DNA from 2 places in the Paenibacillus sp. YAE3 genome. Region 2 is predicted to be linked to the other one. Evidence: riboswitches for the same ligand, from Rfam matches in the RefSeq annotation. Region 2 holds a riboswitch; the other holds the start of a gene.
The links. A riboswitch is a leader RNA that binds a small molecule or an ion and turns the genes downstream of it on or off. The one in region 2 is predicted to bind FMN.

Region 1 (12,265 bases), on a different contig from region 2:
ACCGTCCGCAGATCGGCCTCAAAACCAATCCCGGCAATCTCGGCAAAAAGATTCAGGTCACCGGAACGCTGACGGCGTACAGCGGCATGTTCGGCGTCAAAAGCCCGACGGCCATCACGTTATCGGGCGAGTCCGGCGGCGGGGATCCCGGAAGCGGGGGCGGGACGCCAAATCCGTCCGATCCCGGCAGCGAAAATATCGGCGTGCCTACGACGCTTCCCGACGGAACCGGCAAAAAGGTGTTGTTTGACCAAAGCCACGGGCAGACGGCCGGCGCCGCCGATTGGGTGATCGACGGAGCCTTTTCCGATTTTGCGGACGGCTTAAGGGAAGCGAACTTTCAGGTGGATGCGCTGGAACGGACGCTCCCGATGAGCGCCCAAGCCTACGCTGAACCGACCGTTACTTTGAATAAATTGAAGCCGTACGACGTGTTTATCATCGGCGAAGCCAACATTCCTTTTAAAGCCTCGGAGCAAGCCGCGATGCTGCAATACGTCAAGGAAGGCGGCAGCATTTTCTTCATCTCTGACCATTACAATTCCGACCGGAACCTGAACCGTTGGGATTCCTCCGAAGTGATGAACGGATACCGCCGCGGAGCTTTCGGCGACCCGACCAAAGGCATGGCTGCCGCCGAAGCCGCATCGGGCGCGATGAGGGACGTGACCAGCACGGATTGGCTGGGCCAAAACTTCGGGGTCCGTTTCCGCTATAATTCGGTCGGCGACGTGACCAAAACGGATGCGGTCAAATACGACCAATCCTTTGGCATCACGGCAGGCGTCAACGACGTCGAAATGCACAGCGGCTCGACGCTGGTCATCCTCGATCCGAAGCGGGTCAAAGGGATCGTATACTTGCCGCAAAACGTGCCCGGCTGGAACAACGCGGTCGAAAACAGCGACAAGAAAAATTTCCCGACCGGGGGCGTATACAAAAACGGCGGCAAAGCCGAAGGACCGTATGCGGCCATCGCCAAGCTGGGAAAAGGCAAAGCCGCGTTCATCGGCGACTCTTCGCCGGTGGAGGACGCGAGCCCGAAATACGTCCGCGAAGACAACGGCAGCAAGAAAAAAACCTATGACGGATTCAAAGGCGAAGCCCAGGACGGCGTCTTCCTCGTGCAAACCGTAAAATGGCTGGCCATTCACGAGGATTACGAGACGTTTGAAAACCGGGGCATTGCGCTGGACGAGCCGACGCCGCTGCTCGGAGCGCTCGAGGAACCGGCGACTTCGGCCGAAATCCCCGGCACGGAGCCCTGGACGACACCGGCTGCAGGCTATAAATGGTACGATCCTGCAACGTATAAAGCAGGCTCTTACGGTTCCGGCGATAGCGGTCCGGTGGTGACGATTCCGGAGCTGACCACGATCCGAAACGCCAGGTCCGCTGCGGACAACAGTTACGTGACGGTACAAGGCGTCATCACGTCCGAACCGGGAATATTCGGCGGATCGGGATTTTATTTGCAGGACGGAACCGCCGGCATCTATGTCTATCCAAGCGCGGCAACGGGATTCCACGCAGGCGACAAAATTAAAATGACCGCCCAGAAAACGGTCTTCAACTCCGAGGCGGAGCTGATGAACGAAGTTCAGGTTGCCAAGCTGGACGATTCGGCGGGCATTCCGGCGCCGACCCCCATCGTTCAAGATACGGTGAACGACAGCAATCAAGGGCAGCTGATTACCCTGAAAAATATGACTGTACGGAATTACCAGACCGTTACCGGTTCGCTGGAATTCGACCTGGTCAACGGAAGCGTGACCAACCGTGTGCGCGTGGACAGCCGCACGGGGGTTCAAGCCGATAGGCTGAAGCAGTCGTTTCCGGAAGGAACGAAGGTCGACATCACCGGCATTTCGTCCATCTTCAAAAACAATTACCAGCTGAAGCTGCTGAAACTGGAAGATATCCGGCCGGCGGGAGCGGGCCCGGAGAAAAGCAATGCGGCAACGATGACGGGGCCGGCTTCCGCTTATGCGGGGGCTCCCGTCGACGTGGCGGTTGGCGTCAGCGCGTTGACATATTCCTTTACCGCAATGGACGTCACGATCCAATACGATCCGTCCAAGATGACGTTTCAAACGCAAACCGATCAGGAAGGCCGTCCCGTTCTCGCCGAGGGGGCGGTCGCTTCTTCCAGGGAAGGCTTGAATTTGCTGGCGGCGGGCATCAAGCCGGAAGCGGGACAAATCCGGCTGCTGCTGGCAAGCACCGGGGAGGCGAATGCGATCAAAGAAAGCGGCGAATTGTTTCAACTGCATGGCAAGCTGAGGGAGGATGCGGCCGGCAGCGCGGAATTGTCGGTGACGGCATTTACGGTATCCTCGGACGGCGCTTCGCAGGACATCGACACGGGCGGGGCCGCCGTTCAGATCCAAGTGGCAACGGCTGACCGCAGCGCGCTTCATGCAGCCATTCAGGATGCGCAACAACTGGCGGATCAAGCCGTAACGGGTACCGAACCGGGGCAATATCCGCCTGCGGCCAAGGCCGACCTGCTTGCGGCCATTCAAGCGGCAACCGCGGTTTACAACGATGCATCCGCTACCCAAACGCAAATCAATGCGGCGCTGGCTGCGCTGACAAGCGCCGTTCATACCTTTAAAAACGCGGTCATTCCGGTGCCGTCCGTTCCTGTGGACAAGTCCGCCTTAAACGCGGCGATCGCTTCGGCTCAGAACGTATACGACCGCGCCGCCGCAGGCGAAAAGATCGGACAGTATCCGGCGTCGGCCAAGTCGGCGTTTCAAACCGCGATCCAGTCCGCCGTTTCGGTGAAAAACAGCTCCGCGGCTGCCCAAGCCCAGGTTGATGCCGCGACAGCCGCGCTGAACAATGCGGTTGCGGCCTTCAAGACGAAGCTGATCACGCTGGTGCCGGGAACGGGCAAAATTACCGTGCAGGACCTGTCGATCATGGCCAAATATTTCGGCATCACATCGGCCGACGGCAACTGGAGCCGCGTGGCCTCCGCCGATCTTTTCAATGAAGGGGAAATCACGATCCGCGCGCTGGCCGGCGTCGCCCAAATGATTATCGGCGATTGGTACGGCAAATAAACCAACGAAGGATGAATCCAACACCCATCGCAGAAGGCGGCCGTATGCCGTTTTCTGCGATTGGCATGTTCGAAAGGATGAAGCCCATTGCTGAAAAAGTTAGCCTCAATTCTCGGACTCGTGCTCGTATTCGGGTGGTTTGCCGCGCAAACGCAGGCGTCGGCGGATGACGCAGCCCCCGGCGTCTCTCTGCAATCAACGTCCAGCGGGAATCAAATCACGGTCGTCGTGACGGGAGAACATCTTAAAGATCTGTACGCTTACGATTTCACGCTGAAATACGACGCGCAGAAGCTTTCATATCAAAGCGCCTCAGCAGGCCCGAACGGTTTCTCCGTCGATCCGATCGTCCGAAACGGGACGGTCCGGATCGCGCATACCAAGGTAGGCAAAACGGCCGGCGACAACGGCACCGTTCAATTGGCCTCCGTTCAATTCGCGAGGCTGCAGAAGGGCAGCGCCGACGTTTCGCTGCATGACGTCAAACTGGTGGACTCCAAGCTGAATGCTGCCGCAAGCAAGATCATTACCGTATCCATTTCGATCAAGGAAGGAAGCGTCCCCGTACCGGCTGCCCTGAAAGATATCGGCGGTCACTGGGCCAAGGACGCCATCGAGCAGGCCGTGCAGCAAGGCTGGGTGAAGGGTTACGCGAACGGGACGTTCCAACCGGGCAAGGAAGTGACGCGGATCGAGTTGGCCGCCATGCTGATCCGGGCCCTGGGGGCGGGCGACGCTGCCCGCCAGCCTGTCCAATTTAAGGATGCGAAGAAAATTCCGGCATGGGGACTGCCTTTCGTGGAAGAAGCGGTAGTCCGGGGGATCATGAACGGTTACGCCGATGGATCGTTCGGGCCGGCGAGGAAGATTACGCGGGCGGAAATGGCCGCCATGGCCGTCCGTTCGCTGCCTTCGACCGAAGCGCCGGCAGGCGGCGGCAAGCCTGCTTTTGCCGACGGCGCGCAAATCCCCGCCTGGGCCAAGCCTTACGCCGAGACGGCGGCACAGCGGGGCATCATGAGCGGGCGAAGCGGCGGCTTATTTGCGCCAAACGCCCATGCGACCCGCGCCGAGGCGGTGGTCGTCATTTCGGCATTGCTGCAGCAGAAATAATGCTATCGAAAATATCGATAGCATGGAAAAAATTCTTTATTGAAAGAAGCTTCCGCTAAATCGAAGATATGTGCTATACTTATGTAAGTAACCATTCGGGTTGCTTTTTCATACGATGACGCAGTATCATGGTATGAACGAACTCAAACCAATACTAAAAATATGAATATGGATCTTCGGGGTAAGGTGAAATTCCTGACCGGCGGTGAACGTCCTTGAACGCCAAAGCGACGTCAAGCCCGCGACTCCTGCTTTTCAAGCGATTGAAAGGCAGCGACTGACCTGGTGGGATTCCAGGGCCGACGGTAAAGTCCGGATGGGAGAAGATCAATAGAGCAGGTTTGCCGGAAATGTTTTTTCGTAACATTTCCGCAGGCTTATTTGATCAGCCCCCGTTTTGTCGATTTCGGTCGATATACGGGGGTTTTCCAATGTTGACTCCGTATTCAGGCAAGGGGATTAGGAATATGGAAAACGTAAGCAACAAGTTCAAGCTGAATCCCGCCCTGCGCAAGCAGGCGGTCCGCCCGAAAACCGGCTTTTGGCTGGTCGTGCTCGGGGCGGCATTGTGGGGAGCGGACCCGCTCTTCCGGATCATTTTGCTGCGCGAGCAGATCACGCCGACGCAGATCGTTTTGCTCGAACATATCATCATTGCGCTGTTCGTGGCGCCGATGCTTTGGAAGCACCGCTCCGAATTAAAAGGGCTTAAGCTGCGCCATATCGGCGCGCTGCTGTTCCTGTCCTGGGGCGGCTCGGCCATCGCGACTATTCTGTTCACGCTGGGGCTGACCCACGGCAATTTGAACGCTGTCCTGCTGCTGCAGAAAATGCAGCCGATTTTCGCCATTCTCATGGCGCGGGTCCTGTTGAAGGAACAGCTGCCGAAGAAGTTCGGCTGGCTGCTGCTGCTTGCGCTGGCAGGCACCTACCTGCTCACTTTCGGGTTTACGTTCCCGTTCGGCCATGTCAACGATTTCGTCCAAGTGGGAAGCCTGCTGTCCCTGGGCGCGGCGGCGCTGTGGGGCGGCTCGACCGTCATGGGCCGCCTGATGGTCGGCAAAATGGAATACGAAACGGTCACTTCGCTTCGTTTCATCGTGGCGCTGCCGCTCCTGATCGCCATTACGATCAATCAAGGGGATCCTTGGCATGTTCCTTCCGGCGCTGGCACGATCGCGGCCGTATCGATCAACTTGCTCGGCCAGGCGCTGCTGCCCGGCTTGTTCAGCCTGATGGTGTATTATAAGGGCCTGACGACGACCAAAGCGTCGGTGGCGACCCTCGCGGAGCTGAGCTTCCCGATGGTCGGCGTGCTCATCAACTGGATCGCGTTCCAGGAGGTCGTGAAATTCCACCAAATTTGCGGGTTTGTCCTGATCTGGGCCGTCCTGTTCATCATATCGCGCCAAAGCGCAAAGGAATCGTAAACGTATTTTCTGGTGGCCTTCCCTATAAAATAATTCAAAGCTGTTGCCTTAAAAGGCTGCTTCCGGGGCGGTTTGTCCGCCCGCGAAAGCGGCCTTTTTTTCGCGCGTGAATAACTTTTAGGGACCCAAGATTTTCAGTCATGATTTAAACGGTTCGACATACATTTTTATAAGTAAGCGCTTGCAGAATACGTTTTAGAAATGGTCGGTGCAATTCAAGATTCAAGATTCAAGGTGTCAATGTGATGAATGGGGGAATGTTCATGAGGCTGAAATTCGCTTCGAAACCGCTGATGGCGCTTTTGATGGCGGGAGTTCTCATCGCAGGCTGCCAAACCGTGCAGCCGCCGTCCGCTTCGGAAACGCCGAAAACGCAGGAAGGTAACAAACCGCCTTCGGGCACTCAGACGGAGCCTTCCAAAGAACCCGCGACCGGAACCTCCAAAGGCGACGCCAAGGAAACGCCGCGAAACGAAACGTTGTACGTCAACGGCCTGCAGTGGGGAGCACCGACGAACTTCAACCTGCTGAGCGGCAATCCGGCTTTTCCGATCAATTACGGCAACTCCCGGGAGCTGGTGTACGAAACGTTGTTCATGATCAACCAGCTGAACGGGGCGCTTGAGCCGCTGCTCGGAACCAAATACGAATGGAAGGACGATACGCTGCATGTCGAGCTGAACAAGGACGCGAAATGGAACGACGGCAAGCCGTTCACTTCGGAGGACGTCGTTTATACTTACGAGCTCGGCAAAAAATACGACATCAACTGGAGCAGCTATTGGACGAATATTTCCGAAGTAACCGCCGACGGGGCCAATGCCGTCAACATCAAGCTGAACAAGGATAATCCCAACCGGCTGAGGGTGCTGGACAGCATTGAATTGATCCCGATGCTTCCGAAGCATGTTTGGGAGGAAATCGAAAAGAAAGCGGGCAACGACCTGTCCGCCATCCGGAAAGAAGTCAACGATAACCCGGTCGGCACGGGGCCATACAAGCTGTATTTCTACAACGACCAGAAAATCACGATCGAGCGCGACGACAATTATTGGGGCAAATCGCTGTTCGGCAAACTGCCGGCTCCGAAATACATCACGCACGTCATTTACAAGGATAACGCGGCCGGCGACCTGGCTTTCAAGAGCGGCCAAGTGGACGTATCGCAGCAGTTCATTCCGCAGGTCTGGAACATGTGGGAAAAGGGAGCGCCGATCAAGACGTTCCTGAAGGACGCTCCGTATTACGTGCCGGGTTCCATGCCGTCCGTCTTCTTCAACATGTCGAAAAAAGGGCTCGACAACGCCGACGTCCGCCGCGCCATCGCGATGGCCATCGACTACAAAAAAATATCGGATCTGGCGATGAGCGGCTACTCGGCGGCGATGGAACCTTCCTTGACGCTGAATACCGACGCCGAATCCAAATACGTCGACAAAGACGCGATCAAACCGCTCCAGTGGACGACCGACGTCAAAGCGGCCAATGAACTGCTCGACAAAATCGGGGCCCAAAAAGGCAAGGACGGCATCCGCGTCCTGAACGGCACCCGCCTCGGTCCGTATGAAATCGAATGCCCGTACGGCTGGTCCGACTGGAACGCGGCGCTGGAAATCGTCGCGCAAAGCGCGAAGGCGATCGGCATCGAAATCCGCACGAAGTTCCCGGAAGCTCCGGTATGGACGAACGACCTGCAAACAGGCAAGTTCGACATCATCATGAACACGCCGGCCGGCGGCGTCAATCCGAGCCAGCCTTGGAGCCGGGCCCATGACATCATGTACTCGAAAGGCGTGGCGCCTGCCGGAGAAATGGCGTTCTGGAACTGGGGACGCTACAAAAACGACAAGGCCGATCAAATCATCGACCAAATCCCTACCGTCACCGACGAAGCGCAGCTGAAAAACCTGTATACCGAGCTGACGAAAATCTGGCTGACGGATATCCCTTCCGTTCCGCTGATGTACCGCCCATGGGTGTTCCACACCGTCAACGAATCCGTATGGAAGGGGTTCCCCGTCGACGGGGACGGCAGCAACATTCCGCCGCAAATCGCCATGGACGGCGCGGGCATCCGGGCCTTGTACCAGATTCATAACTGAGGAGGCCGCGCAATCCGGAAGCCCAATCATGTTCGAGTGACGGCCCAAAGCAAACATGCACGCAGCCTGCATAAAGGACGGCTTTCCAGGCCGTACCTATGCGGGCTCTCCGTCACCGGCAGCATGATATTCCGCCGCGCAAGTCCGAAGGGGGGAGCTTTTCGTGAACGCCTATTCGAGATATTTCGTGAAAAAGCTGTTTTGGTACGTGCTGACGCTCGCCATCGCCATCACGCTGAATTTTTTCCTGCCGCGGATGATCGAAGGCAATCCCGTAAGCATGATCGTTTCGCAAATGTCGCAGGGCATGACGGACAGCGATACGATCAAACGCGTCTATGAGACGTTTATGGCCGAATTCGGGATCGACAAGCCGATTTGGATGCAGTTTCTCATCTACGTCAAAAACCTGTTCACCGGCGACTGGGGAACCTCCTTCGGGCTGTACCCGAAAAAGGTGACCGACATTTTGGCTTCCGCCGTGCCGTGGACGGTCGGGCTCCAGCTTCCCGCCATTTTGGTCGGCTGGATTTTGGGCAACGTGCTCGGGGCGGTAGCCGCTTATAAAAAAGGCGTCTTCGACAAAGCGATTTTTCCGGTGGCCTTGTTTATCAACTCGATCCCGTTTTTTACGCTTGCCATCATCATGCTGTACCTGTTTGCGCTCACCCTGGGGTGGTTTCCGCTTTCCGGCGGGTACGATTTTCAAATGGTGCCAAGCCTTAGCTTCGAATTTATCGGCTCGGTGCTCCGCCACCATACGCTGCCGTTTTTGTCCATCGTGCTCGTGACGATCGGCGGGCAGGCCATCGGGATGCGCGAAATGTCCATCTACGAGCTGAACGCCGATTACGTGCTGTACGCGAAGCTGCTGGGCATCCGGGATTCGAAAATCGCCAGGTACGTGTTCCGCAACGCCATGCTTCCGCAAATTACGGGACTGGCTCTGTCCCTCGGGACGATGGTCGGCGGCTCCCTGATCTGCGAAATCGTGTTCAGTTACCCGGGGCTCGGCACATGGATGTTCACGGCGATCCGCCAATTGGACTATCCGCTGATCTCCGGCTGCACGCTGCTGATCGCCATCACCGTGCTGCTCGCCAATTTTACGATCGACATGGTTTACGGATTGATCGACCCGAGAATCAAAGCCTCGCAAATGGAGGAACAGTGAGATGAAAAATTCGTTCGCTATTCTTCTGAAATCGCCGAAGTTCATGATCGGCGCCGTATTGTTCCTGCTGATGCTTGCGCTCGTGCTGATCTACCCGCAGATCAACCGCAAGGACCCGCTGGAGATGATCGCCCTCGCCTTCCAGCCCCCGGACGCCAACCTGTGGCTCGGCTCGGACAATTTCGGGCGCGATTTGTTTCTCGAGCTGATGTACGGCATCCGGACTTCCATCCGCGTCGGGCTGATCGCCGGCGTGTTCGCCACCGTCATCGGCCTTTTCATCGGTCTGGTTTCCGGCTACGTCGGCGGCATGCTCGATAACCTGCTGACCGCCGTCACGAACATTTTTATCGTCATCCCGTCATTCGTCATTCTGATCCTCATTTCGGTCAGCATCAATTCGCGCAGCTCGCTCGTGACCGCAATCATCATCGGCATCACGAGCTGGCCGTGGACCGCGAGGGCGGTCAGGGCGCAAACCACGTCGCTGCGAAACCGGGATCACGTCCATATCGCCAAAATATCCGGTCACAGCACGCCCAAAATCATCGTTTTCGAAATTCTCCCGTATATCGCTTCGTACGTCGTCATGGCGTTTGTGCTGCAAACCGCCTCGGGCATCCTGTCGGAGGCGTCGATCTCCATGCTCGGCCTGGGGCCGTACAACACCATTTCGCTCGGCATCATCATGAACTGGGCGCTCGTGTTCGAGGCGCCGGTGGCGGGGGCATGGTGGGCGTTTATCCCGGCAGCGTTATCGATCGCGCTGATTACGTTCTCCCTCTACATGATGAACACGGGCATGGACGAGATCTTTAATCCGAAAATAAGGAGCTAAGGCGTATGAGCACGAACATTTTGGAGGTCAGCGGCCTGAAGACCTATTATAAAACCCGCCTGAAGGAAAAGGTGTTTGCGGTGGACGGCGTCGATTTTAATCTGGAGGAGGGGAAGACGCTCGGCATCGCGGGAGAATCGGGCTGCGGAAAATCGACGCTTGCGCTCAGCCTGATGGGCTTTTATTTCCCGCCCCTCCATTACGGCAGCGGTTCCATCCGAATCTCCGGCAACGACATTATGAAGCTGAGCAAGGAGCAGCTGAGGTCGAAAGTTTCCGGGCGCGAAATCGCCTATATCCCGCAGGCGGCGATGAACGCGCTTAATCCGACGCTGCGAATCATCCGGTTTATCGAAGACATCATGAAGGAGCACCGGCCCGAATTGTCCAAAAAGCAGGTATGGGAGCTGGCGGCAGATCGTTTTAAGACGCTGAATCTGCCGGAAAAGGTGCTGAAATCGTATCCGAGCGAGCTGTCGGGAGGGATGAAGCAGCGGACGGTCATCGCCATTTCCACCATCCTCAATCCGAAAGTGCTGATCGCCGACGAACCGACTTCCGCGCTGGACGTCACTTCGCAGAAAGCGGTCATCAAGCTGCTGAAGGATCTGCTGGACAAAAAGTATATCCGGTCGCTCGTTTTTATCACGCATGAGCTGCCGCTGCTTTATCATGTCACGGACGAAATCATGGTCATGTACGCGGGCGAAATCGTCGAGCGGGGCACGGCGGAGCAGATGATTTTTGATCCCGTCCATCCGTATACGAAAAAATTGATGGGTTCCATCCTCGTTCCGGAGGAAGGCATGAAAGGCCAAAAGCTGGCCGCGATTCCCGGCGCTCCGCCGAATCTGAAGCAGGTGCCGCCCGGCTGCCGGTTTGCGGAACGCTGCTCCTTTGCGCAAAGCGAATGCAAAACCGGCAAGGTGCCGATTCGCGCGGGCGGGAACCATTGGTACCGCTGCCTGTTTGAAACGGAAACGCTGAAGGAGTGGTATGCGAATGAACCATCGTGACCTGTTGATCCGCGGCAGAGGCCTTACAAAAGTGTTCGGTTATGGCAGCCAAAAAACGACCGCCGTGGATGCGGTGGATTTCGATTTTCATAAAGGGGAAATCATTTCGATCGTGGGCGAAAGCGGAAGCGGCAAAACGACGCTGGCCAAAATGATCATGGGCCTTCTGAAGGAATCCTCCGGGATCATCGAGTATAAAGGGCAGCCCCGCCGTTTGAAGTCCCATGCCGAACGGAAACGGTATTGGAAAGATATCCAGGCGATTTTTCAAGATCCGTTTTCGTCGTTTAACCTGTTTTACCGGGTGGAAAAATTGCTGCTCGATTGCATTAAGCTGCAGGGGCTGAAGCTGACGAAGGAAGAGCGGTACCGCAAAATGCAGGAAGCCTGTTCCTTCGTCAATCTCAAATTCGAGGAGCTGCACAACAAATACCCGTTCGAGCTGTCCGGCGGCCAGATGCAGCGGCTGATGATCGCCCGGATTTTCATGCTGCACCCGAAGGTGCTCATCGCCGACGAGCCGACGTCCATGGTGGACGCGTGCTCCCGTTCGACGATTCTCGATATGCTGCTGAAGCTGCGGGACGAAAACGAAATGACGATCATCTTCATCACGCATGACGTAGGGCTGGCTTATTACGTAAGCGATACGATCTACATTATGGAAAAGGGGAAAATCGTCGAAAGCGGCCCCGCCGAGGACATGATCCTGAATCCGCAGCACGGGTATACCCGGCAGCTCATCAACGACGTCCCGAAAATCCACTCGGCCTGGGATTTGGGGTCGTAGGAAGGAGCTTGGCTTTGCGCGAACCAAGGATGGAGCCGGAGGAAATCTCCGGGCTCTATCCCTGCATATAAAGGCTGCCTGGACTGCGAATCATTTCCGTTTTTATGCGATCGATTCCTTGAAAATGGCTATGAAAACGAAACGTAAAATATTTTTTTTAGCAGCTTTCTTTTTGATGACGGCTAAAATATTCCAGCTAAAAGCATGCATGAAGGGAGGGGGACGAAGCCCGAACCCGGCGCGGATCAAGAAACGGAAGGAAATTTCATGGTCAAAACAGATGGAAAACATTGCTTTGAAGCGCTTTCAAAATAAGGTTTACAGATGCCGGGTTCTGATTTAAAATAAAAAAGGTTTTAAGTTGTCGACAAGTATACTTGTAATATTGAAAAATCGGTTCAGGATGAAAAACTGCGAAAGGTTGGAACGGCACTGCGCGGATATGATAAAATCCTATTAGTATGCTTACGAATCGGGATTGATAAACAATCCTTGAAATAGGAGAGTTGTCTGATGTTGCAGTATCCTTCGGCCTGGCTGCAGAACGCATCCCTTGGGGAAACCATCGCGTGCGAGCTGAGGCTTCGAATCATCAACGGAACGATCAAGACGGGCGAGACCATTTCGGAAAATTGGGTGGCTTCCGAGTTCGGCACAAGCCGTTCCCCGGTGCGGGAGGCTTTAAAAACGCTCTCAAGCGAAGGACTGATCCGGCTTGAGCGCATGGGGGC
Region 2 (12,265 bases):
CGTTTTGTCGGGATTCAGCGTTTGCAGCTCCTGCATCGCTTTAATCCCCATCGGCGTCGCGGCGTTGCCCAGTCCCAGCAGGTTTGCGCTCATGTTGGACAAGATATATCCCATGGCGGGATGGTTTTTGGGCACGTCGGGAAACAGAAACCGGACGATCGGGCTGAGCATCTTCGCGATTTTTTGGAGCAGCCCCGAATCCTCCGCCAGCCTCATCATCCCGAGCCAGAACACCAGCACGCTGATCAGGCCGAAACATACGGTGACCCCCGTTTTGGCGCCGTCGAACGCGGCCGAAGTGACCGTTTCGATATTCCCCTGGACGGCCGCAAAAACGAAGCCGATTAAAATAAGCGCCATCCAAATGACATTGATCATGGTATATCCTCTCCTCCCCCGCTTGCTTCAAAGCTCAGTCCCGCTGCAGGAACATCTGCCGGAACACCCGGGCCATGGCCTCGGACAACGTGGCGGGCCGCAAAGGCCCCAGCGTGTCGTTGACCGGATTTCTGGCATTCGGCTCGGGCAGCAAACTGCCTTTCTGGTACACCGGAACCGACCCGATCAGCTTGCCGTCAAGCACCATTCGGATTTCTCCGCGCAAACCGAAGCTCAAATCCGCCCTGCCTTCCTTTGCAGGCGAATGAAGCACCAGCTTTTTTTCCAAACGTTCCTGCTCCCCTTCGGCAAACGGATATTTGAACGTATTCGCCACAACTAGATCGTGCCCCTGAACGGATTCGCCTTTCTCCATTAATTGGGAGAGCGGAAAATATTTAAAGCCGTAATCCAGCATTTTGCCATGGTCATTCCAGTCGTCCCCGTCGTTCAGCGTTACCGCCACAAGCTGCTGGCCGTTCCGGGTGGCGGAGCTGACCAAACAACGGAACGCCTTTTTCGTATAACCGGTTTTGACCCCGTCGGCCCCTTCGTACAGGCGCAGCATTTTGTTTTTGTTGTCCCAGCGGTAATCCCACGATTCGTTCGGATTCGGCGCTTTTTTGACCTGCGTTTTGACGATGTTTTTGAACAGCGGGTTATGGAGCGCGTAAGCCGTCAGTTTGGCCATGTCGTTGGCGGAGGAGTAATGGCCGTCCGCGTCAAGCCCGCTCGGATTGGCAAAATGGGAATGCGTCAGACCGAGCTCCCTTGCCTTTTCGTTCATCAGGTGCACGAACCCTTCCTCCGAACCGCCGACATGTTCGGCAATCGCCGTCGCGGCGTCGTTCCCCGAACGCAGCATCAGGCCGTACAGCATATTTTCGAGGGTCATCTCCTCGCCCAGCTTCAGGTAAATCGAGGAGCCTTCTTTTCCGTAAGCTTTTTGGCTGACTTTCACCGGTTTGTTGAAGTCGCCGTGTTCGATGGCCACGATCGCCGTCATGATTTTGGTCAGGCTTGCGATCCGCAATTCGTCGTCGCCGTGGCTGGAATAGAGCAGCCGCCCGGAGGTGACGTCCATCAGAGCCGCCGCCTGGGCGTGGGTGTATAACCCGGGAACCTTATTCGCTGAGCCTTCCGCCGCAACGGGGAAGCAATATGCCAAAAATATCGCGGCCGCGGCGATCCAGCGGGTGATCGATTTGATCCTCATCGTTTATTCCTCCGGATTCTTGAAAATCTTGTACAAGTATATGCTTGTCTTTCAAAGCGTATGCCATCAAGCCTTCTTCATCCGAAAAAGGCGGTTCTCAAAAAAATCCCCTTCGGGTGCGAAGGGGATCATGCTCTGGTTTAATAAAAAGTCGGCGGTTCGTTTACCATTTGCTGCCGGGCGTTTACGCCTGCAGTCGCGGCATTCCCCGTTTGGAACATGGCTTGAAGCTTTTCCACCATCATCGGCGCGGAGTCGATGATTTTCTCGAAGATATGCGTTTGGTTGTCCAGCGGCACGATGTTGACCCCTTCTTTGCCGACGACGAGAAACGCGATCGGGCGGATGGAGACGCCGCCGCCGCTGCCGCCGCCGAATGGCATCGAGGACTTCAGATCTGCTTGGCCATGCTCGCCGACTTTGCCTGCATACTCGCCGTTAAAATCGCTGCCCCCCGCAGCGAATCCAAAGCCGACGCGGCTGATCGGAAGGATGACGCTGCCGTCCGGCGTCTGCACGGGGTCGCCTACGATGGTATTAACGTCGACCATGCCTTTGATGTTTTCCATGGCGGTTTGCATAAGGCCTTGAATCGGATGATCGGACATGTTCTGCTTCCTCCTTCATGAAACTAAATAAGGTCACTTCAATCCTTAGTTTGCCCACAATCATTTCGAGTATGTAGGAGCATGAACCCGCACAGCCAAGCTATACGCTTGGAACCTTTTGGTTGTTGGCCTTCATTTGGCGGTACAAGCGGAACCATCGCTTTAGCCCGCCTTTCACCTGCAGAATCCGCGACATCAAAATAAACGACGCATACATCGCATAACCGAACGAAAGCCTGGACACGCAATAAAATTCGGTCGAAAAGGACATCTCGTCGCTAAATTCGGGAATGACGTGCAAATGCGGATGGCTTTTCATGCGAACCTGAAAGGAAAGCCATCCGACCAGCGTCGTTTTGATGCTCCAAAGCACGCCGCTGGCAACGGCCGTCCACTCGGCTTCCCCCGTCGAAAAACGGGTCGACCAGTTGAGTTCATGCACCCGGACATGGGCAAAGGTGTGCCGCAGCCATTTTTTGAGGGAAGCGGTCGATTCCAATAAAATGTGCACTTCCTTGGACCACAGTTCGATTTGGCGTTTATTGAGCCGCACATGGGCGGAGTCTCCCGATTTCCGGCTCAGGTTGTTTTGTTTTTCAAGTTTGAGCAGGAAGCCCTTTTTCATGTTGTCGAATTTCAGCTTCGGCATTTCGTAATGGAACCGGACCATGCCGAAAAGCATCCGGATATCGACTTCGGCGCGGTCATCGCTTCCTTCTTTTTTGTACCTGACGGTACACGTGATGTTCGACATTGCGGCAGCAATGATCAGGATGACGATGACGGCTATGACAACGAGCGCAATCCACACGATGGAGCCCCCCAGATCTGAGCATCTTTTCTTCGGACATAGTATTGTCTACACGTCTGGAAAAGATTCGGTTCATTTGCTTTCCGGGGGGTGCATCCTATGCCATGAATACGGCCAGGTCAGCGATTTGGTAGCCCTGCGGCGCCTCCGCGACGCTCTTGACGATCAGTCGCAGGGCTTTTGCCCCCTTGACGATCGGGAATTTCGCTTTGTAAACGAGATGCCCGCTTCCAGAAGCAGGCTCCTTCAGGGCGGAGCGTTGATCCGCTACTTGAATCCACCCGTCCAAACCGTTCGCGGACACTTCGACTGCCCACTCGCAATGGCATTGGGAAGCAAGGTCGAAACGTACCGTATTAAATGATTTCGGCTCCATCCAATCCAAATAATACATGTGCGGCGCAGGGATGCCCGGCTTGCTCAAGACGCAGGTATCCGGATTTCCGTCATTCAGCGCGCAAATATGCGATTTTGCTTCATACAAATCTCCCCATACGATATCCGTCCCGCTCCCGGCCACCGCCGAGCGCGCCAGATTTTCGCCTTCCTGCGCCGTTTCCGCCGGGAATAGCTCCATCGGCATCCCTTCCCTTTTGTAGACGCGGAAATAATCGACGGCGAATTCCTTCGGATAAGGCACTGCAGGATCGAGTTCGCCGACCCATCCACCGTCGGATTCGTTGATCTGCAGCAGCGTGACCATCGGGTAGTCCGGAGACTGGTTCGTCTGCCATATTTTTTGGTTATCCAAATAAAAAGCCATGCCGTTTTCGTCCCATTCGAAGCCGTAAACGTGGAACCCGCCGGACAAATCGGTTTCGGCACGGTAAGGCTGATGCTCGTATTTTAATTTAGGATCGCGCAGCGCGTGCAAGGTCGAGTTCATGACATGCGTATCTTTGCCGAGCACTTCGAAAATGTCCACTTCGGCGTTTTGTTGCAGCTGGTTTTCGAAGCCGATCATCCACCAGGCCGAATTGATTCCGCTGCCTTTCGCGACTTTGGCCCGCAGCTCGAAATAACCGTATTGCGTCACCAGATTCATGGCAGGCCTTACGTGCCTGCGCAGCTCCAGTTGGTCCCAGAAACGGTGAAGCCCGTCCCGCATGCCGGTGGCCACGGCCGAGATCCTTTTTTGGGCGTCTGGCAGCTGCAGCACGAGACAGGAATCCCTGAGCTCGTAAGCTGCCTCATTTTCTCCTGGCCCGTACCAATGCGCCAGCCCGTAAGGTAAAAACTTGCTTTCATCGAGTGCCGTTCCTTCGAATTCTTCCTGGAAAACCAGCTGCCATCCTTCCTTTTGCGGCGGATTTGCCGGGAAGCCGGGCGCGTGCGGGTTGCTGTTCATTTCAATTTCCTCCTTATAAATCGTTCTTCAAAATCGTTAGGTATACCGGCTGGCTCAAGACAGCCGCTTTACGAACGTTTTTTCAATTATGCGCAGTATGCGTTTTCATTGTAATATGGATGACCCCTAAGCGAAATGTCAATTTTCTTACTTGGTTTTCGTTTTATTGACTTGTTTGGGCATAAGGAAAATAAAAAACCGCCGGAAAGATTTTCTTTCCGACGGTTTCGTCAACCCGATTCTATTTAATCCACGTCATCGATCGTCAGCTGCCTTCCGTCCAGCTTTTCGAACAGCAGCTGCGTCTCCTCTTCCAGGTTTTCCGTGCTTTCGAACAGCTGCGGCTCCGGCAAATCCTGAAGGCTGGGAAGACCGAAATAATCCAGAAACGATTTCGTCGTCCCGTATAAAATCGGTCTGCCGATCGCCTCGGCTCGCCCCGTTTCCTCGATCAGATCCTTGTTTACCAAGGTTTGAATGGCACGCTCCGATTTGACCCCGCGGATCTCTTCGATTTCCACGCGCGTGATCGGCTGACGGTAAGCGACGATCGCCAGCGTTTCCAGCGCAGCCTGGGACAGCGACGAACGGGAAGGCGAATAGGCGAGTTTTTCGTAATAGGAGGCATGGTCCGCAAGCGTCGCCAGCTGGTAGCTGCCGGCGATTTGCATCACCTGGATGCCGCGCTGCTGCCGCTCGAAATCCTCCTTCAATTCTTTTAACGCGTCTTCGACCAGTTCCGGCCTGTGATCCACGATTTCGGCGATCTGTTTGACCGTGAGTCCTTCATCCCCCGCGAGAAACAGCAGCCCCTCAATAATCGATTTCAATTTCGGAAAGTCCATGAAGCTGCTCCCCTCCTCTCCATTCCATTACGATATCATCGAACAGCTTTTCCTGGTAGCACAGGATTTGCTTCATTTTCATCAGCTCCAAAATAGCCAAAAAAGTCACGACAATCTCATGCCTTACCATGTCTTCGTGCAAGAGCCGGGAAAACAGCACTTTCCCCCCAGGTCCCGACTCCGAAAGGACGTCCACGACCTGCCGGATCCGGTCCTTAACCGAGATTTCGTCGCGTTGGATCCGGGTGTAGCTTGTCCGACGCACCGCTTTGCGGAGCGCCTTCTGAAAGGCGGCGACCAGGTCCGCGGCATGCAGCCCCCGCACCGGGTTTTCGTTCACCTGCGGCACCCAGGGCGTCAAATCTTCGGGTTCTTTGGCATAAATCAGGCTGCGCTCCCATTCCCTTTCCTGCAAATGTTTGGCGATGCCTTTGTATTTTCGGTATTCGATCAGCTTCTGCACCAGCTCCGCGCGCGGATCGATGTCTTCTTCCTCGTAAAAATCGAATTCATCCATTTCGAACACCGGCGGTTTCGGCAGGAGCAGCTTGCTTTTAATGGACAACAGCGTTGCGGCCATGACGAGAAATTCGCTCGTAATATCGAGCTCCAGCTCCTGCATGGTGTGCAAATATTCCATGTATTGATCGGTAATCTCGCTGACGGGGATATCCTGGATATTGATTTCCGCTTTGTCTATCAGGTGAAGGAGCAAATCGAGCGGACCCTCAAATGTCTCCAGTTTATATAATACTGTGTTCACGGCTTATCCTCCGTCCATAAAATGAGCTTCTACTATTATATATTAAAAAAATGCAGTGCCCCGTGTAAAGGCGCTACATTTAAATAAGCACGATATCGCCGCATTCGTCAAGCCGGGCCGTCCCCGCCGCATCAGCCCTTTAGGGCTCCCAACGTCAACCGGCCCGTGATTTGCCGTTGATAGATGACGTACAGGGAATGGTATCCGGTTTTTCGCTTCATTCGGCAACTACAGCAAAAGCATCGCTTCCGCGCCAAAAAGGCACCCTTCATGCCGAAGGATGCCTTGTGCTGCCGTTAACCGGCTTTCATTTTATTTGAACTGCTTCGTCAGGTTCGCCATCTCGATCGCCGACACCGCCGCCTCGTAACCTTTGTTGCCGGCTTTGGTGCCTGCTCGCTCCACGGCCTGTTCGATGCTGTCCGTCGTCAAAACGCCGAAGATGACCGGAACGCCGGTTTTCAGGCTCGTTGCCGCTACGCCCTTGGCGACCTCGTTGCACACGACGTCATAATGGGAAGTCGCCCCGCGAATGACCGTGCCCAGCGTGATGACGGCGTCATATTTGCCGCTTTCGGCCATTTTGCTGGCGATCAGCGGAATTTCGAAAGCTCCTGGCACCCAGGCGACATCCACTTCTTCGTCCAAAGCCCCGTGCCGCTTCAGTCCGTCCAAGGCCCCGCTAAGCAGCTTGCTTGTAATAAATTCGTTGAATCTTCCTACCACGATTCCGTATTTCAGTCCGCTCGATACCAAATTTCCTTCAAAAATATGCGTCATGTTTCATCAACCTTTCGTTCTTGAGTTTATTTGTTTATTCTCATGCCTTGACTTGGGCCATGCGCCCGACGAGTGTTTACAGATTCAGCATATGGCCAAGCTTTGCCCGTTTCGTTTGCAAATAACGGCTGTTGTCCTTCCCGGCCTCCATCTGGATCGGCACCCGCTCCACCACCTCGAGGCCATGGCCTTCAAGGCCTTTGATTTTCCGCGGATTGTTGGTCAACAGACGGATTTTCGATACGCCCAAATCTTTCAAAATTTGCGCGCCGATCCCGTAATCGCGCAGGTCTGCCGGAAATCCGAGCTGTAGGTTCGCATCCACCGTATCCAGTCCCTGCTCCTGCAATTCGTAAGCCTTCAGCTTGTTGATCAAACCGATGCCCCGGCCCTCCTGTCTCATGTACAGCAGTACGCCGGTACCCTCCTGCTCGATCTGGCGCAGCGCAGCGGCGAACTGCGGGCCGCAGTCGCAGCGCAGCGAATGGAAGACATCGCCGGTCAAACATTCGGAGTGGACCCGGACGAGCACCGGCTCGTCGCCCGAAATCGTTCCCTTCACGAGCGCGAGATGTTCCTTGTCGTCGACGTCGTTGGTATAGGCAACAGCCTTGAATTCGCCGAATTCCGTCGGCATCCGCACCTCGGCCGCCCGGTGCACCAGCTTCTCCCGCTCATTCCGGTATTTGATCAAGTCCTGGATCGAGATGAGCTTCAGCCCATGTTTTTTTGCGATCCCCTGCAGATCCGGCAGTCTTGCCATCGTGCCGTCTTCTTTCATGATTTCGCAGATGACGCCGGCCGGCGCCGAACCGCTCAATACGGCCAGGTCCACCGCAGCTTCCGTATGCCCTGCGCGCCGCAGGACGCCGCCGTCTTTGGCGATCAAAGGAAACATATGTCCCGGACGCCGAAAATCGGCCGGAGCCGCCGCCGGGTCGATCAGCGCCATGGCCGTCAGCGACCGTTCCTGCGCCGAAATCCCCGTCGTCGTATTTCTATGGTCCACAGACACCGTAAAGGCCGTGCCGTGATGATCCGTGTTCTGGGACGTCATCGGCATCAGCTCGAGCGCCTCCGCCCGTTCCCTTGCCAGAGGGACGCAGACAAGCCCGCGGCCTTCGGTAACCATGAAATTGATCACCTCCGGCGTCGCTTTTTCCGCAAGAGCAACAAAATCCCCCTCGTTCTCCCGGTCCTCGTCATCCACGACGATGATCACCTTGCCGGACCGGAGATCCTGAATCGCGTCTTCAATCGGGTCAAAATGAATTGGTTCCATGATGTTCGTTACCCCCTTTTGTAGTTGCGTTGTCGGCAGCCCTGCGCGTTACGCAAAACCGTTGGACGCCAGCATATCCAGCGTTATGCCGGACCGCTCCGCGCCTTTGCCGGACGCCGCCGGCCCTAACAGCGCATGCACGTATTTGCCGATAATGTCGCATTCGATATTGACGACGCTGCCCGGCTTCAGGCCGGATAATCCGGTTTCCTGAAGCGTATGCGGTATGACCGACACGGTGAAGCTTTCGCCGTCGGTGTCGGCAATCGTCAGACTGACTCCATCCACCGTGACGGAGCCTTGCGGGATGATGAATTTGGACAAGTCCGGTTTATCCGGCACGATCTCGATCAGCACCGCGTTCTGCTCCTTGGACAGCCGCCGGACCGTGCCGGTCATGTCGGCATGCCCCTGAACCAGATGGCCGCCGAATCTCCCGCCTGCTTTCATCGCCCGCTCGAGATTGATGCGGCTTCCCGGCTTCAGCAGCCCCAGATTGGAATGGCGGTACGTCTGGGGCGTGACGTCGACGGAAAAAACGCCGCCGCCGATTTTCGTGGCGGTCAGGCAGACCCCGTTCACCGCGATGCTGTCGCCGATCCGGATGTCGTCCATGATGGCGGAAGCCTTGATCGTTAAAACCATGGCCTCCCCTTGCCTTGCAATGCCATCCAAAATCCCGATTTCCTCAACCAAACCGGTAAACATGACGTCTCCCTCCTCCTTATTGTTTTTCCCCATTCGAGCTGGCGGGCCACGCCGGTTTTCCCGAAACGAGGATGTTGTCCCCGACCTGCTCGACCTCAAGTTCATTTAACGTGATCGCATCGGCCATGCGGCGGATGCCTTCAAAATCGAAATTATGCGGGGCATGCTTGCCGCCGACGATTTTCGGAGCGATATACATCACGATTCGGTCCGCCAGGCGCGCCTGCAGCAGCTCCCCGTTCAGCGTCCCGCCGCCTTCGACCAGGATGGAGCCGATTTCCCGGCGGCCAAGCTCTTCCAAAGCTGTTCTCAGATCCACGCGAGGCCCCGCGCCGCAGGCGACGACCTCCGCCCCGAGTTCCTCCAGCATCCTGCGCCGTTCTGCCGGCGCCTGCTCCGTCGTCAAGACGACGATGGGCGAGGTGCCATCCTTGAACATTTTGGCTTCGGCCGGCATGCGAAGCCCGGAGTCGACGACGATCCGTACCGGCTGCAAGCCTTCCGCGCGTTCATGCCGCGTCGTCAGGCTGGGATCGTCGGCCAGAACCGTTCCGATCCCGACCATGATCGCCTGATGCCGATGGCGAAGGGCATGCGCCTGGAGCCGGGCTTCCGCGTTTGATATCCACTTGCTGTCGCCCGTGTCGGCGGCGATTTTCCCGTCCAACGTGCTTGCCGTCTTGATCGTCACGTAAGGCAGCTTTGTCGTGATATACTTCGCGAACTTTTCGTTCAGGCGAAGCGCTCGTTCCCGCAGCACGCCGACATCGACCTCGATTCCGTAACGGCGGAGCCGTTCGATCCCGGAGCCCGAGACAACGGGATTCGGGTCTTCGCAAGCGACGACGACCCGCTTTACCTTGGCTTTGATCAACAGGTCGCTGCATGGCGGGGTTTTGCCGTGATGGCTGCAGGGCTCCAGCGTGACGTACACCGTGCTGCCTTCGGCCTGATCGCCGGCCATCCGGACGGCATGCACTTCCGCGTGCGCGGTTCCTCGCTGCAGATGCGTCCCGAGTCCGACAAGCGCGCCGCCTTTGACGATCACGCAGCCCACGACCGGATTGATTCCCGTCTGCCCCTGCGCGCGTTCGGCCATATCCAGCGCCAGGGACATGTAAAATTCGTCATTCACGGGGAGTTCCATCGCGCAAGTCTCCTCCTTTCCGTTCTTTTGCCTGATCAACCAGGCAACAAAAAAAGCCCTCCGGATACCATCCGGGGGCTTGTCGAGAGTAAGCTAAAGACACGCGAATAAAGCTTCGCCCAATCATCATCATAGGCGGTACCCGCAACCGGGTACGGCAAAACAAAGCGAGCCTGAGTCACTTGCTTCATACGAGACGCGACGCGAAAACGGGACCTTCCTTGAAGATCGAATCCGGAGTCATCAAAAAACCCGTTTTCCGATATTCCAAGAACGAACGTCCTGAAAACACGTGAAAAGACACGTCTATGCCGCAGCTTTATTGGTGCAAACGCATAAGCATATGTACCATGCGCTTTCGCTCCTTCTCCCATCCAGACTATACTGTCGGTCCCGGATTTGCACCGGGTCCACCGTACGCGGGCGCTAAAGGCCACGCGGCCGGGTCACGGACTAAGATGCACAAGTTTCATGGCCGTACGCCATAAACGAAATGCATCATCACCGCCGGTAGGGAATTTCACCCTGCCCCGAAGGAATAAACCAATCATGCGTATACAATTGTTTGAAAGCCTGCTGAAAAAGATCAAGCCGCTTTCTAAAAGAAATGTTACCACCACTTCCGCCAAATTGCAACCTTTGCCCCGCGAAGCCGATCCTATGGCTCGCAGACGCCCGCAACGAAAGGCTTTCGGGCTTCATCAAACGAAAAAAAGCCGACGCCGGTAAACCGACGCCGGCTGTGCCGTTCGCTGACGGTCAAGCCAAAACGTTCCGAAGAGGCGTTGCCCTTCTTATTGTTCGTCCCAAACTTTGACTTCTTTCATTTTGTCGCCCGGTCTGATCGCGTCGACAAGCTCCATGCCTTTCGTCACTTTGCCGAAAACGGTGTGCACGCCGTCCAGATGATGCTGCGGCTCGTACACGATAAAAAATTGGCTGCCGCCCGTGTTGCGTCCGGCATGCGCCATGGACAACACGCCTCTCTCGTGCTTCGTCGTGTTCGTTGCGGTTTCGCAATCGATGGTGTAACCCGGACCGCCGGTGCCGTTTCCGATCGGGCAGCCGCCTTGCGCCACGAAACCAGGGATCACGCGGTGGAACGTCAGGCCGTTATAAAAGCCGGAATTCGCCAGCTTTTCGAAGTTTGCCACCGTGTTCGGCGCTTCTTCCGGCAAAAATTCTATTTCAACTACTCCGCCTTTTTCAAGTTCAATCGTACCTTTTTTCATCGGTATTCACTTCCTCCGGATATTTTCGTTTATTGGATGCTGCTTCATTCGCCAATGGACAAACACCGTTACAAGCATGTCCGCCGTTTGGACTCACTACCTGATTGTATCTTACATACAGACCCTTTTGCAATGATTTCGGGAAACGAAAAAGACCATTTCCGCATTCCCCAATACAGAAATGATCTTTTCCGTGTTTTGTTCTTCACCAATTCTTGCTTTTTAACGACGGCTGTTCCCGATCTTTCGGACCGCTGTAACTCCTTACTTCAGGACAGCCTGCTTGCTGATCCGCTCCGGGATGACGTCGTTGCCGACGATATCCTGCAGCGTTTCGCGGCGGACGACCAGATCGCTTTCGCCCTCGCGGACGAATACGACCGCCGGACGGCGAATGCGGTTATAGTTGCTGGCCATGGAATAGTTGTACGCTCCCGTGCAGGAAACAGCCAGCAGATCGCCGCTGTTTACTTTCGGCAGGTCCAGGTCCCAGATCAGCATGTCGCCGCTTTCGCAGCATTTTCCGGCAATGGAAACCGTCTCTTCGACCGGATCGTTCGCGCGGTTGGCGAGCAGCGCTTCATATTTGGATTCGTACAAAGCGGGACGCGGATTGTCCGTCATGCCGCCGTCTACGGCCACATATTTGCGGACGCCCGGAATGTCCTTGCTCGTTCCGACCGTGTAAAGCGTCGTGCCGGCGTCGCCGACGATGCTCCGGCCCGGCTCCACCCAAATTTCGGGAAGCTCGGAAGACCATCCGGAAAAATGGGTTTTAACCGCATCGGTGATCGCTTTTACGTATTGCGAAACCTCAAGCGGCGTATCCCCGTCCACATAGCGGATCCCGAAACCTCCGCCCAGGTTGACCACCTTGAACTGCACGGCAAGCTGCTCGGACACGCTTTTTGCGAATTCCGCCACGCGTTGCACCGCCATTTCAAAGCCTTCAACCTCGAAGATTTGGGAGCCGATGTGGGAATGAACGCCGAGCAGCTCCAGGTTCGACTGTTCGGACGCCAGCTTCACGGCTTCGAATGCCGATCCGTTGCCGATGTCGAAGCCGAACTTGGAATCGGTTTGACCCGTGGAGATGTACTCATGGGTATGCGCTTCGACGCCCGGCGTTACGCGGAGCAAAATTTGC

Region 1: it holds a riboswitch for FMN, as region 2 does, so the genes downstream of both, AC27KL_RS14205 (DMT family transporter) here and ribD (bifunctional diaminohydroxyphosphoribosylaminopyrimidine deaminase/5-amino-6-(5-phosphoribosylamino)uracil reductase RibD) in region 2, are expected to answer to the same signal.

Annotation. Positions count from the first base shown of each region.
Region 1 covers NZ_BAAIYF010000006.1:309,854-322,118, reverse strand. Annotated here, with positions in the region: gene AC27KL_RS14215 (DUF6359 domain-containing protein) at 1-3,071, shown strand, start outside; gene AC27KL_RS14210 (S-layer homology domain-containing protein) at 3,159-4,184, shown strand; FMN riboswitch at 4,353-4,516, shown strand; gene AC27KL_RS14205 (DMT family transporter) at 4,652-5,614, shown strand; gene AC27KL_RS14200 (ABC transporter substrate-binding protein) at 5,878-7,716, shown strand; gene AC27KL_RS14195 (ABC transporter permease) at 7,880-8,890, shown strand; gene AC27KL_RS14190 (ABC transporter permease) at 8,892-9,728, shown strand; gene AC27KL_RS14185 (ABC transporter ATP-binding protein) at 9,734-10,744, shown strand; gene AC27KL_RS14180 (ABC transporter ATP-binding protein) at 10,731-11,534, shown strand; gene AC27KL_RS14175 (GntR family transcriptional regulator) at 12,051-12,265, shown strand, end outside.
Region 2 covers NZ_BAAIYF010000002.1:540,939-553,203, forward strand. Annotated here, with positions in the region: gene AC27KL_RS05385 (nucleoside recognition domain-containing protein) at 1-378, opposite strand, end outside; gene AC27KL_RS05390 (D-alanyl-D-alanine carboxypeptidase family protein) at 413-1,594, opposite strand; gene ytfJ (GerW family sporulation protein) at 1,735-2,202, opposite strand; gene AC27KL_RS05400 (DUF2953 domain-containing protein) at 2,303-3,013, opposite strand; gene AC27KL_RS05405 (glycoside hydrolase family 16 protein) at 3,111-4,361, opposite strand; gene scpB (SMC-Scp complex subunit ScpB) at 4,607-5,206, opposite strand; gene AC27KL_RS05415 (segregation and condensation protein A) at 5,175-5,969, opposite strand; gene ribH (6,7-dimethyl-8-ribityllumazine synthase) at 6,282-6,749, opposite strand; gene AC27KL_RS05425 (bifunctional 3,4-dihydroxy-2-butanone-4-phosphate synthase/GTP cyclohydrolase II) at 6,826-8,031, opposite strand; gene ribE (riboflavin synthase) at 8,080-8,739, opposite strand; gene ribD (bifunctional diaminohydroxyphosphoribosylaminopyrimidine deaminase/5-amino-6-(5-phosphoribosylamino)uracil reductase RibD) at 8,756-9,886, opposite strand; FMN riboswitch at 10,245-10,428, opposite strand; gene AC27KL_RS05440 (peptidylprolyl isomerase) at 10,681-11,118, opposite strand; gene lysA (diaminopimelate decarboxylase) at 11,383-12,265, opposite strand, start outside.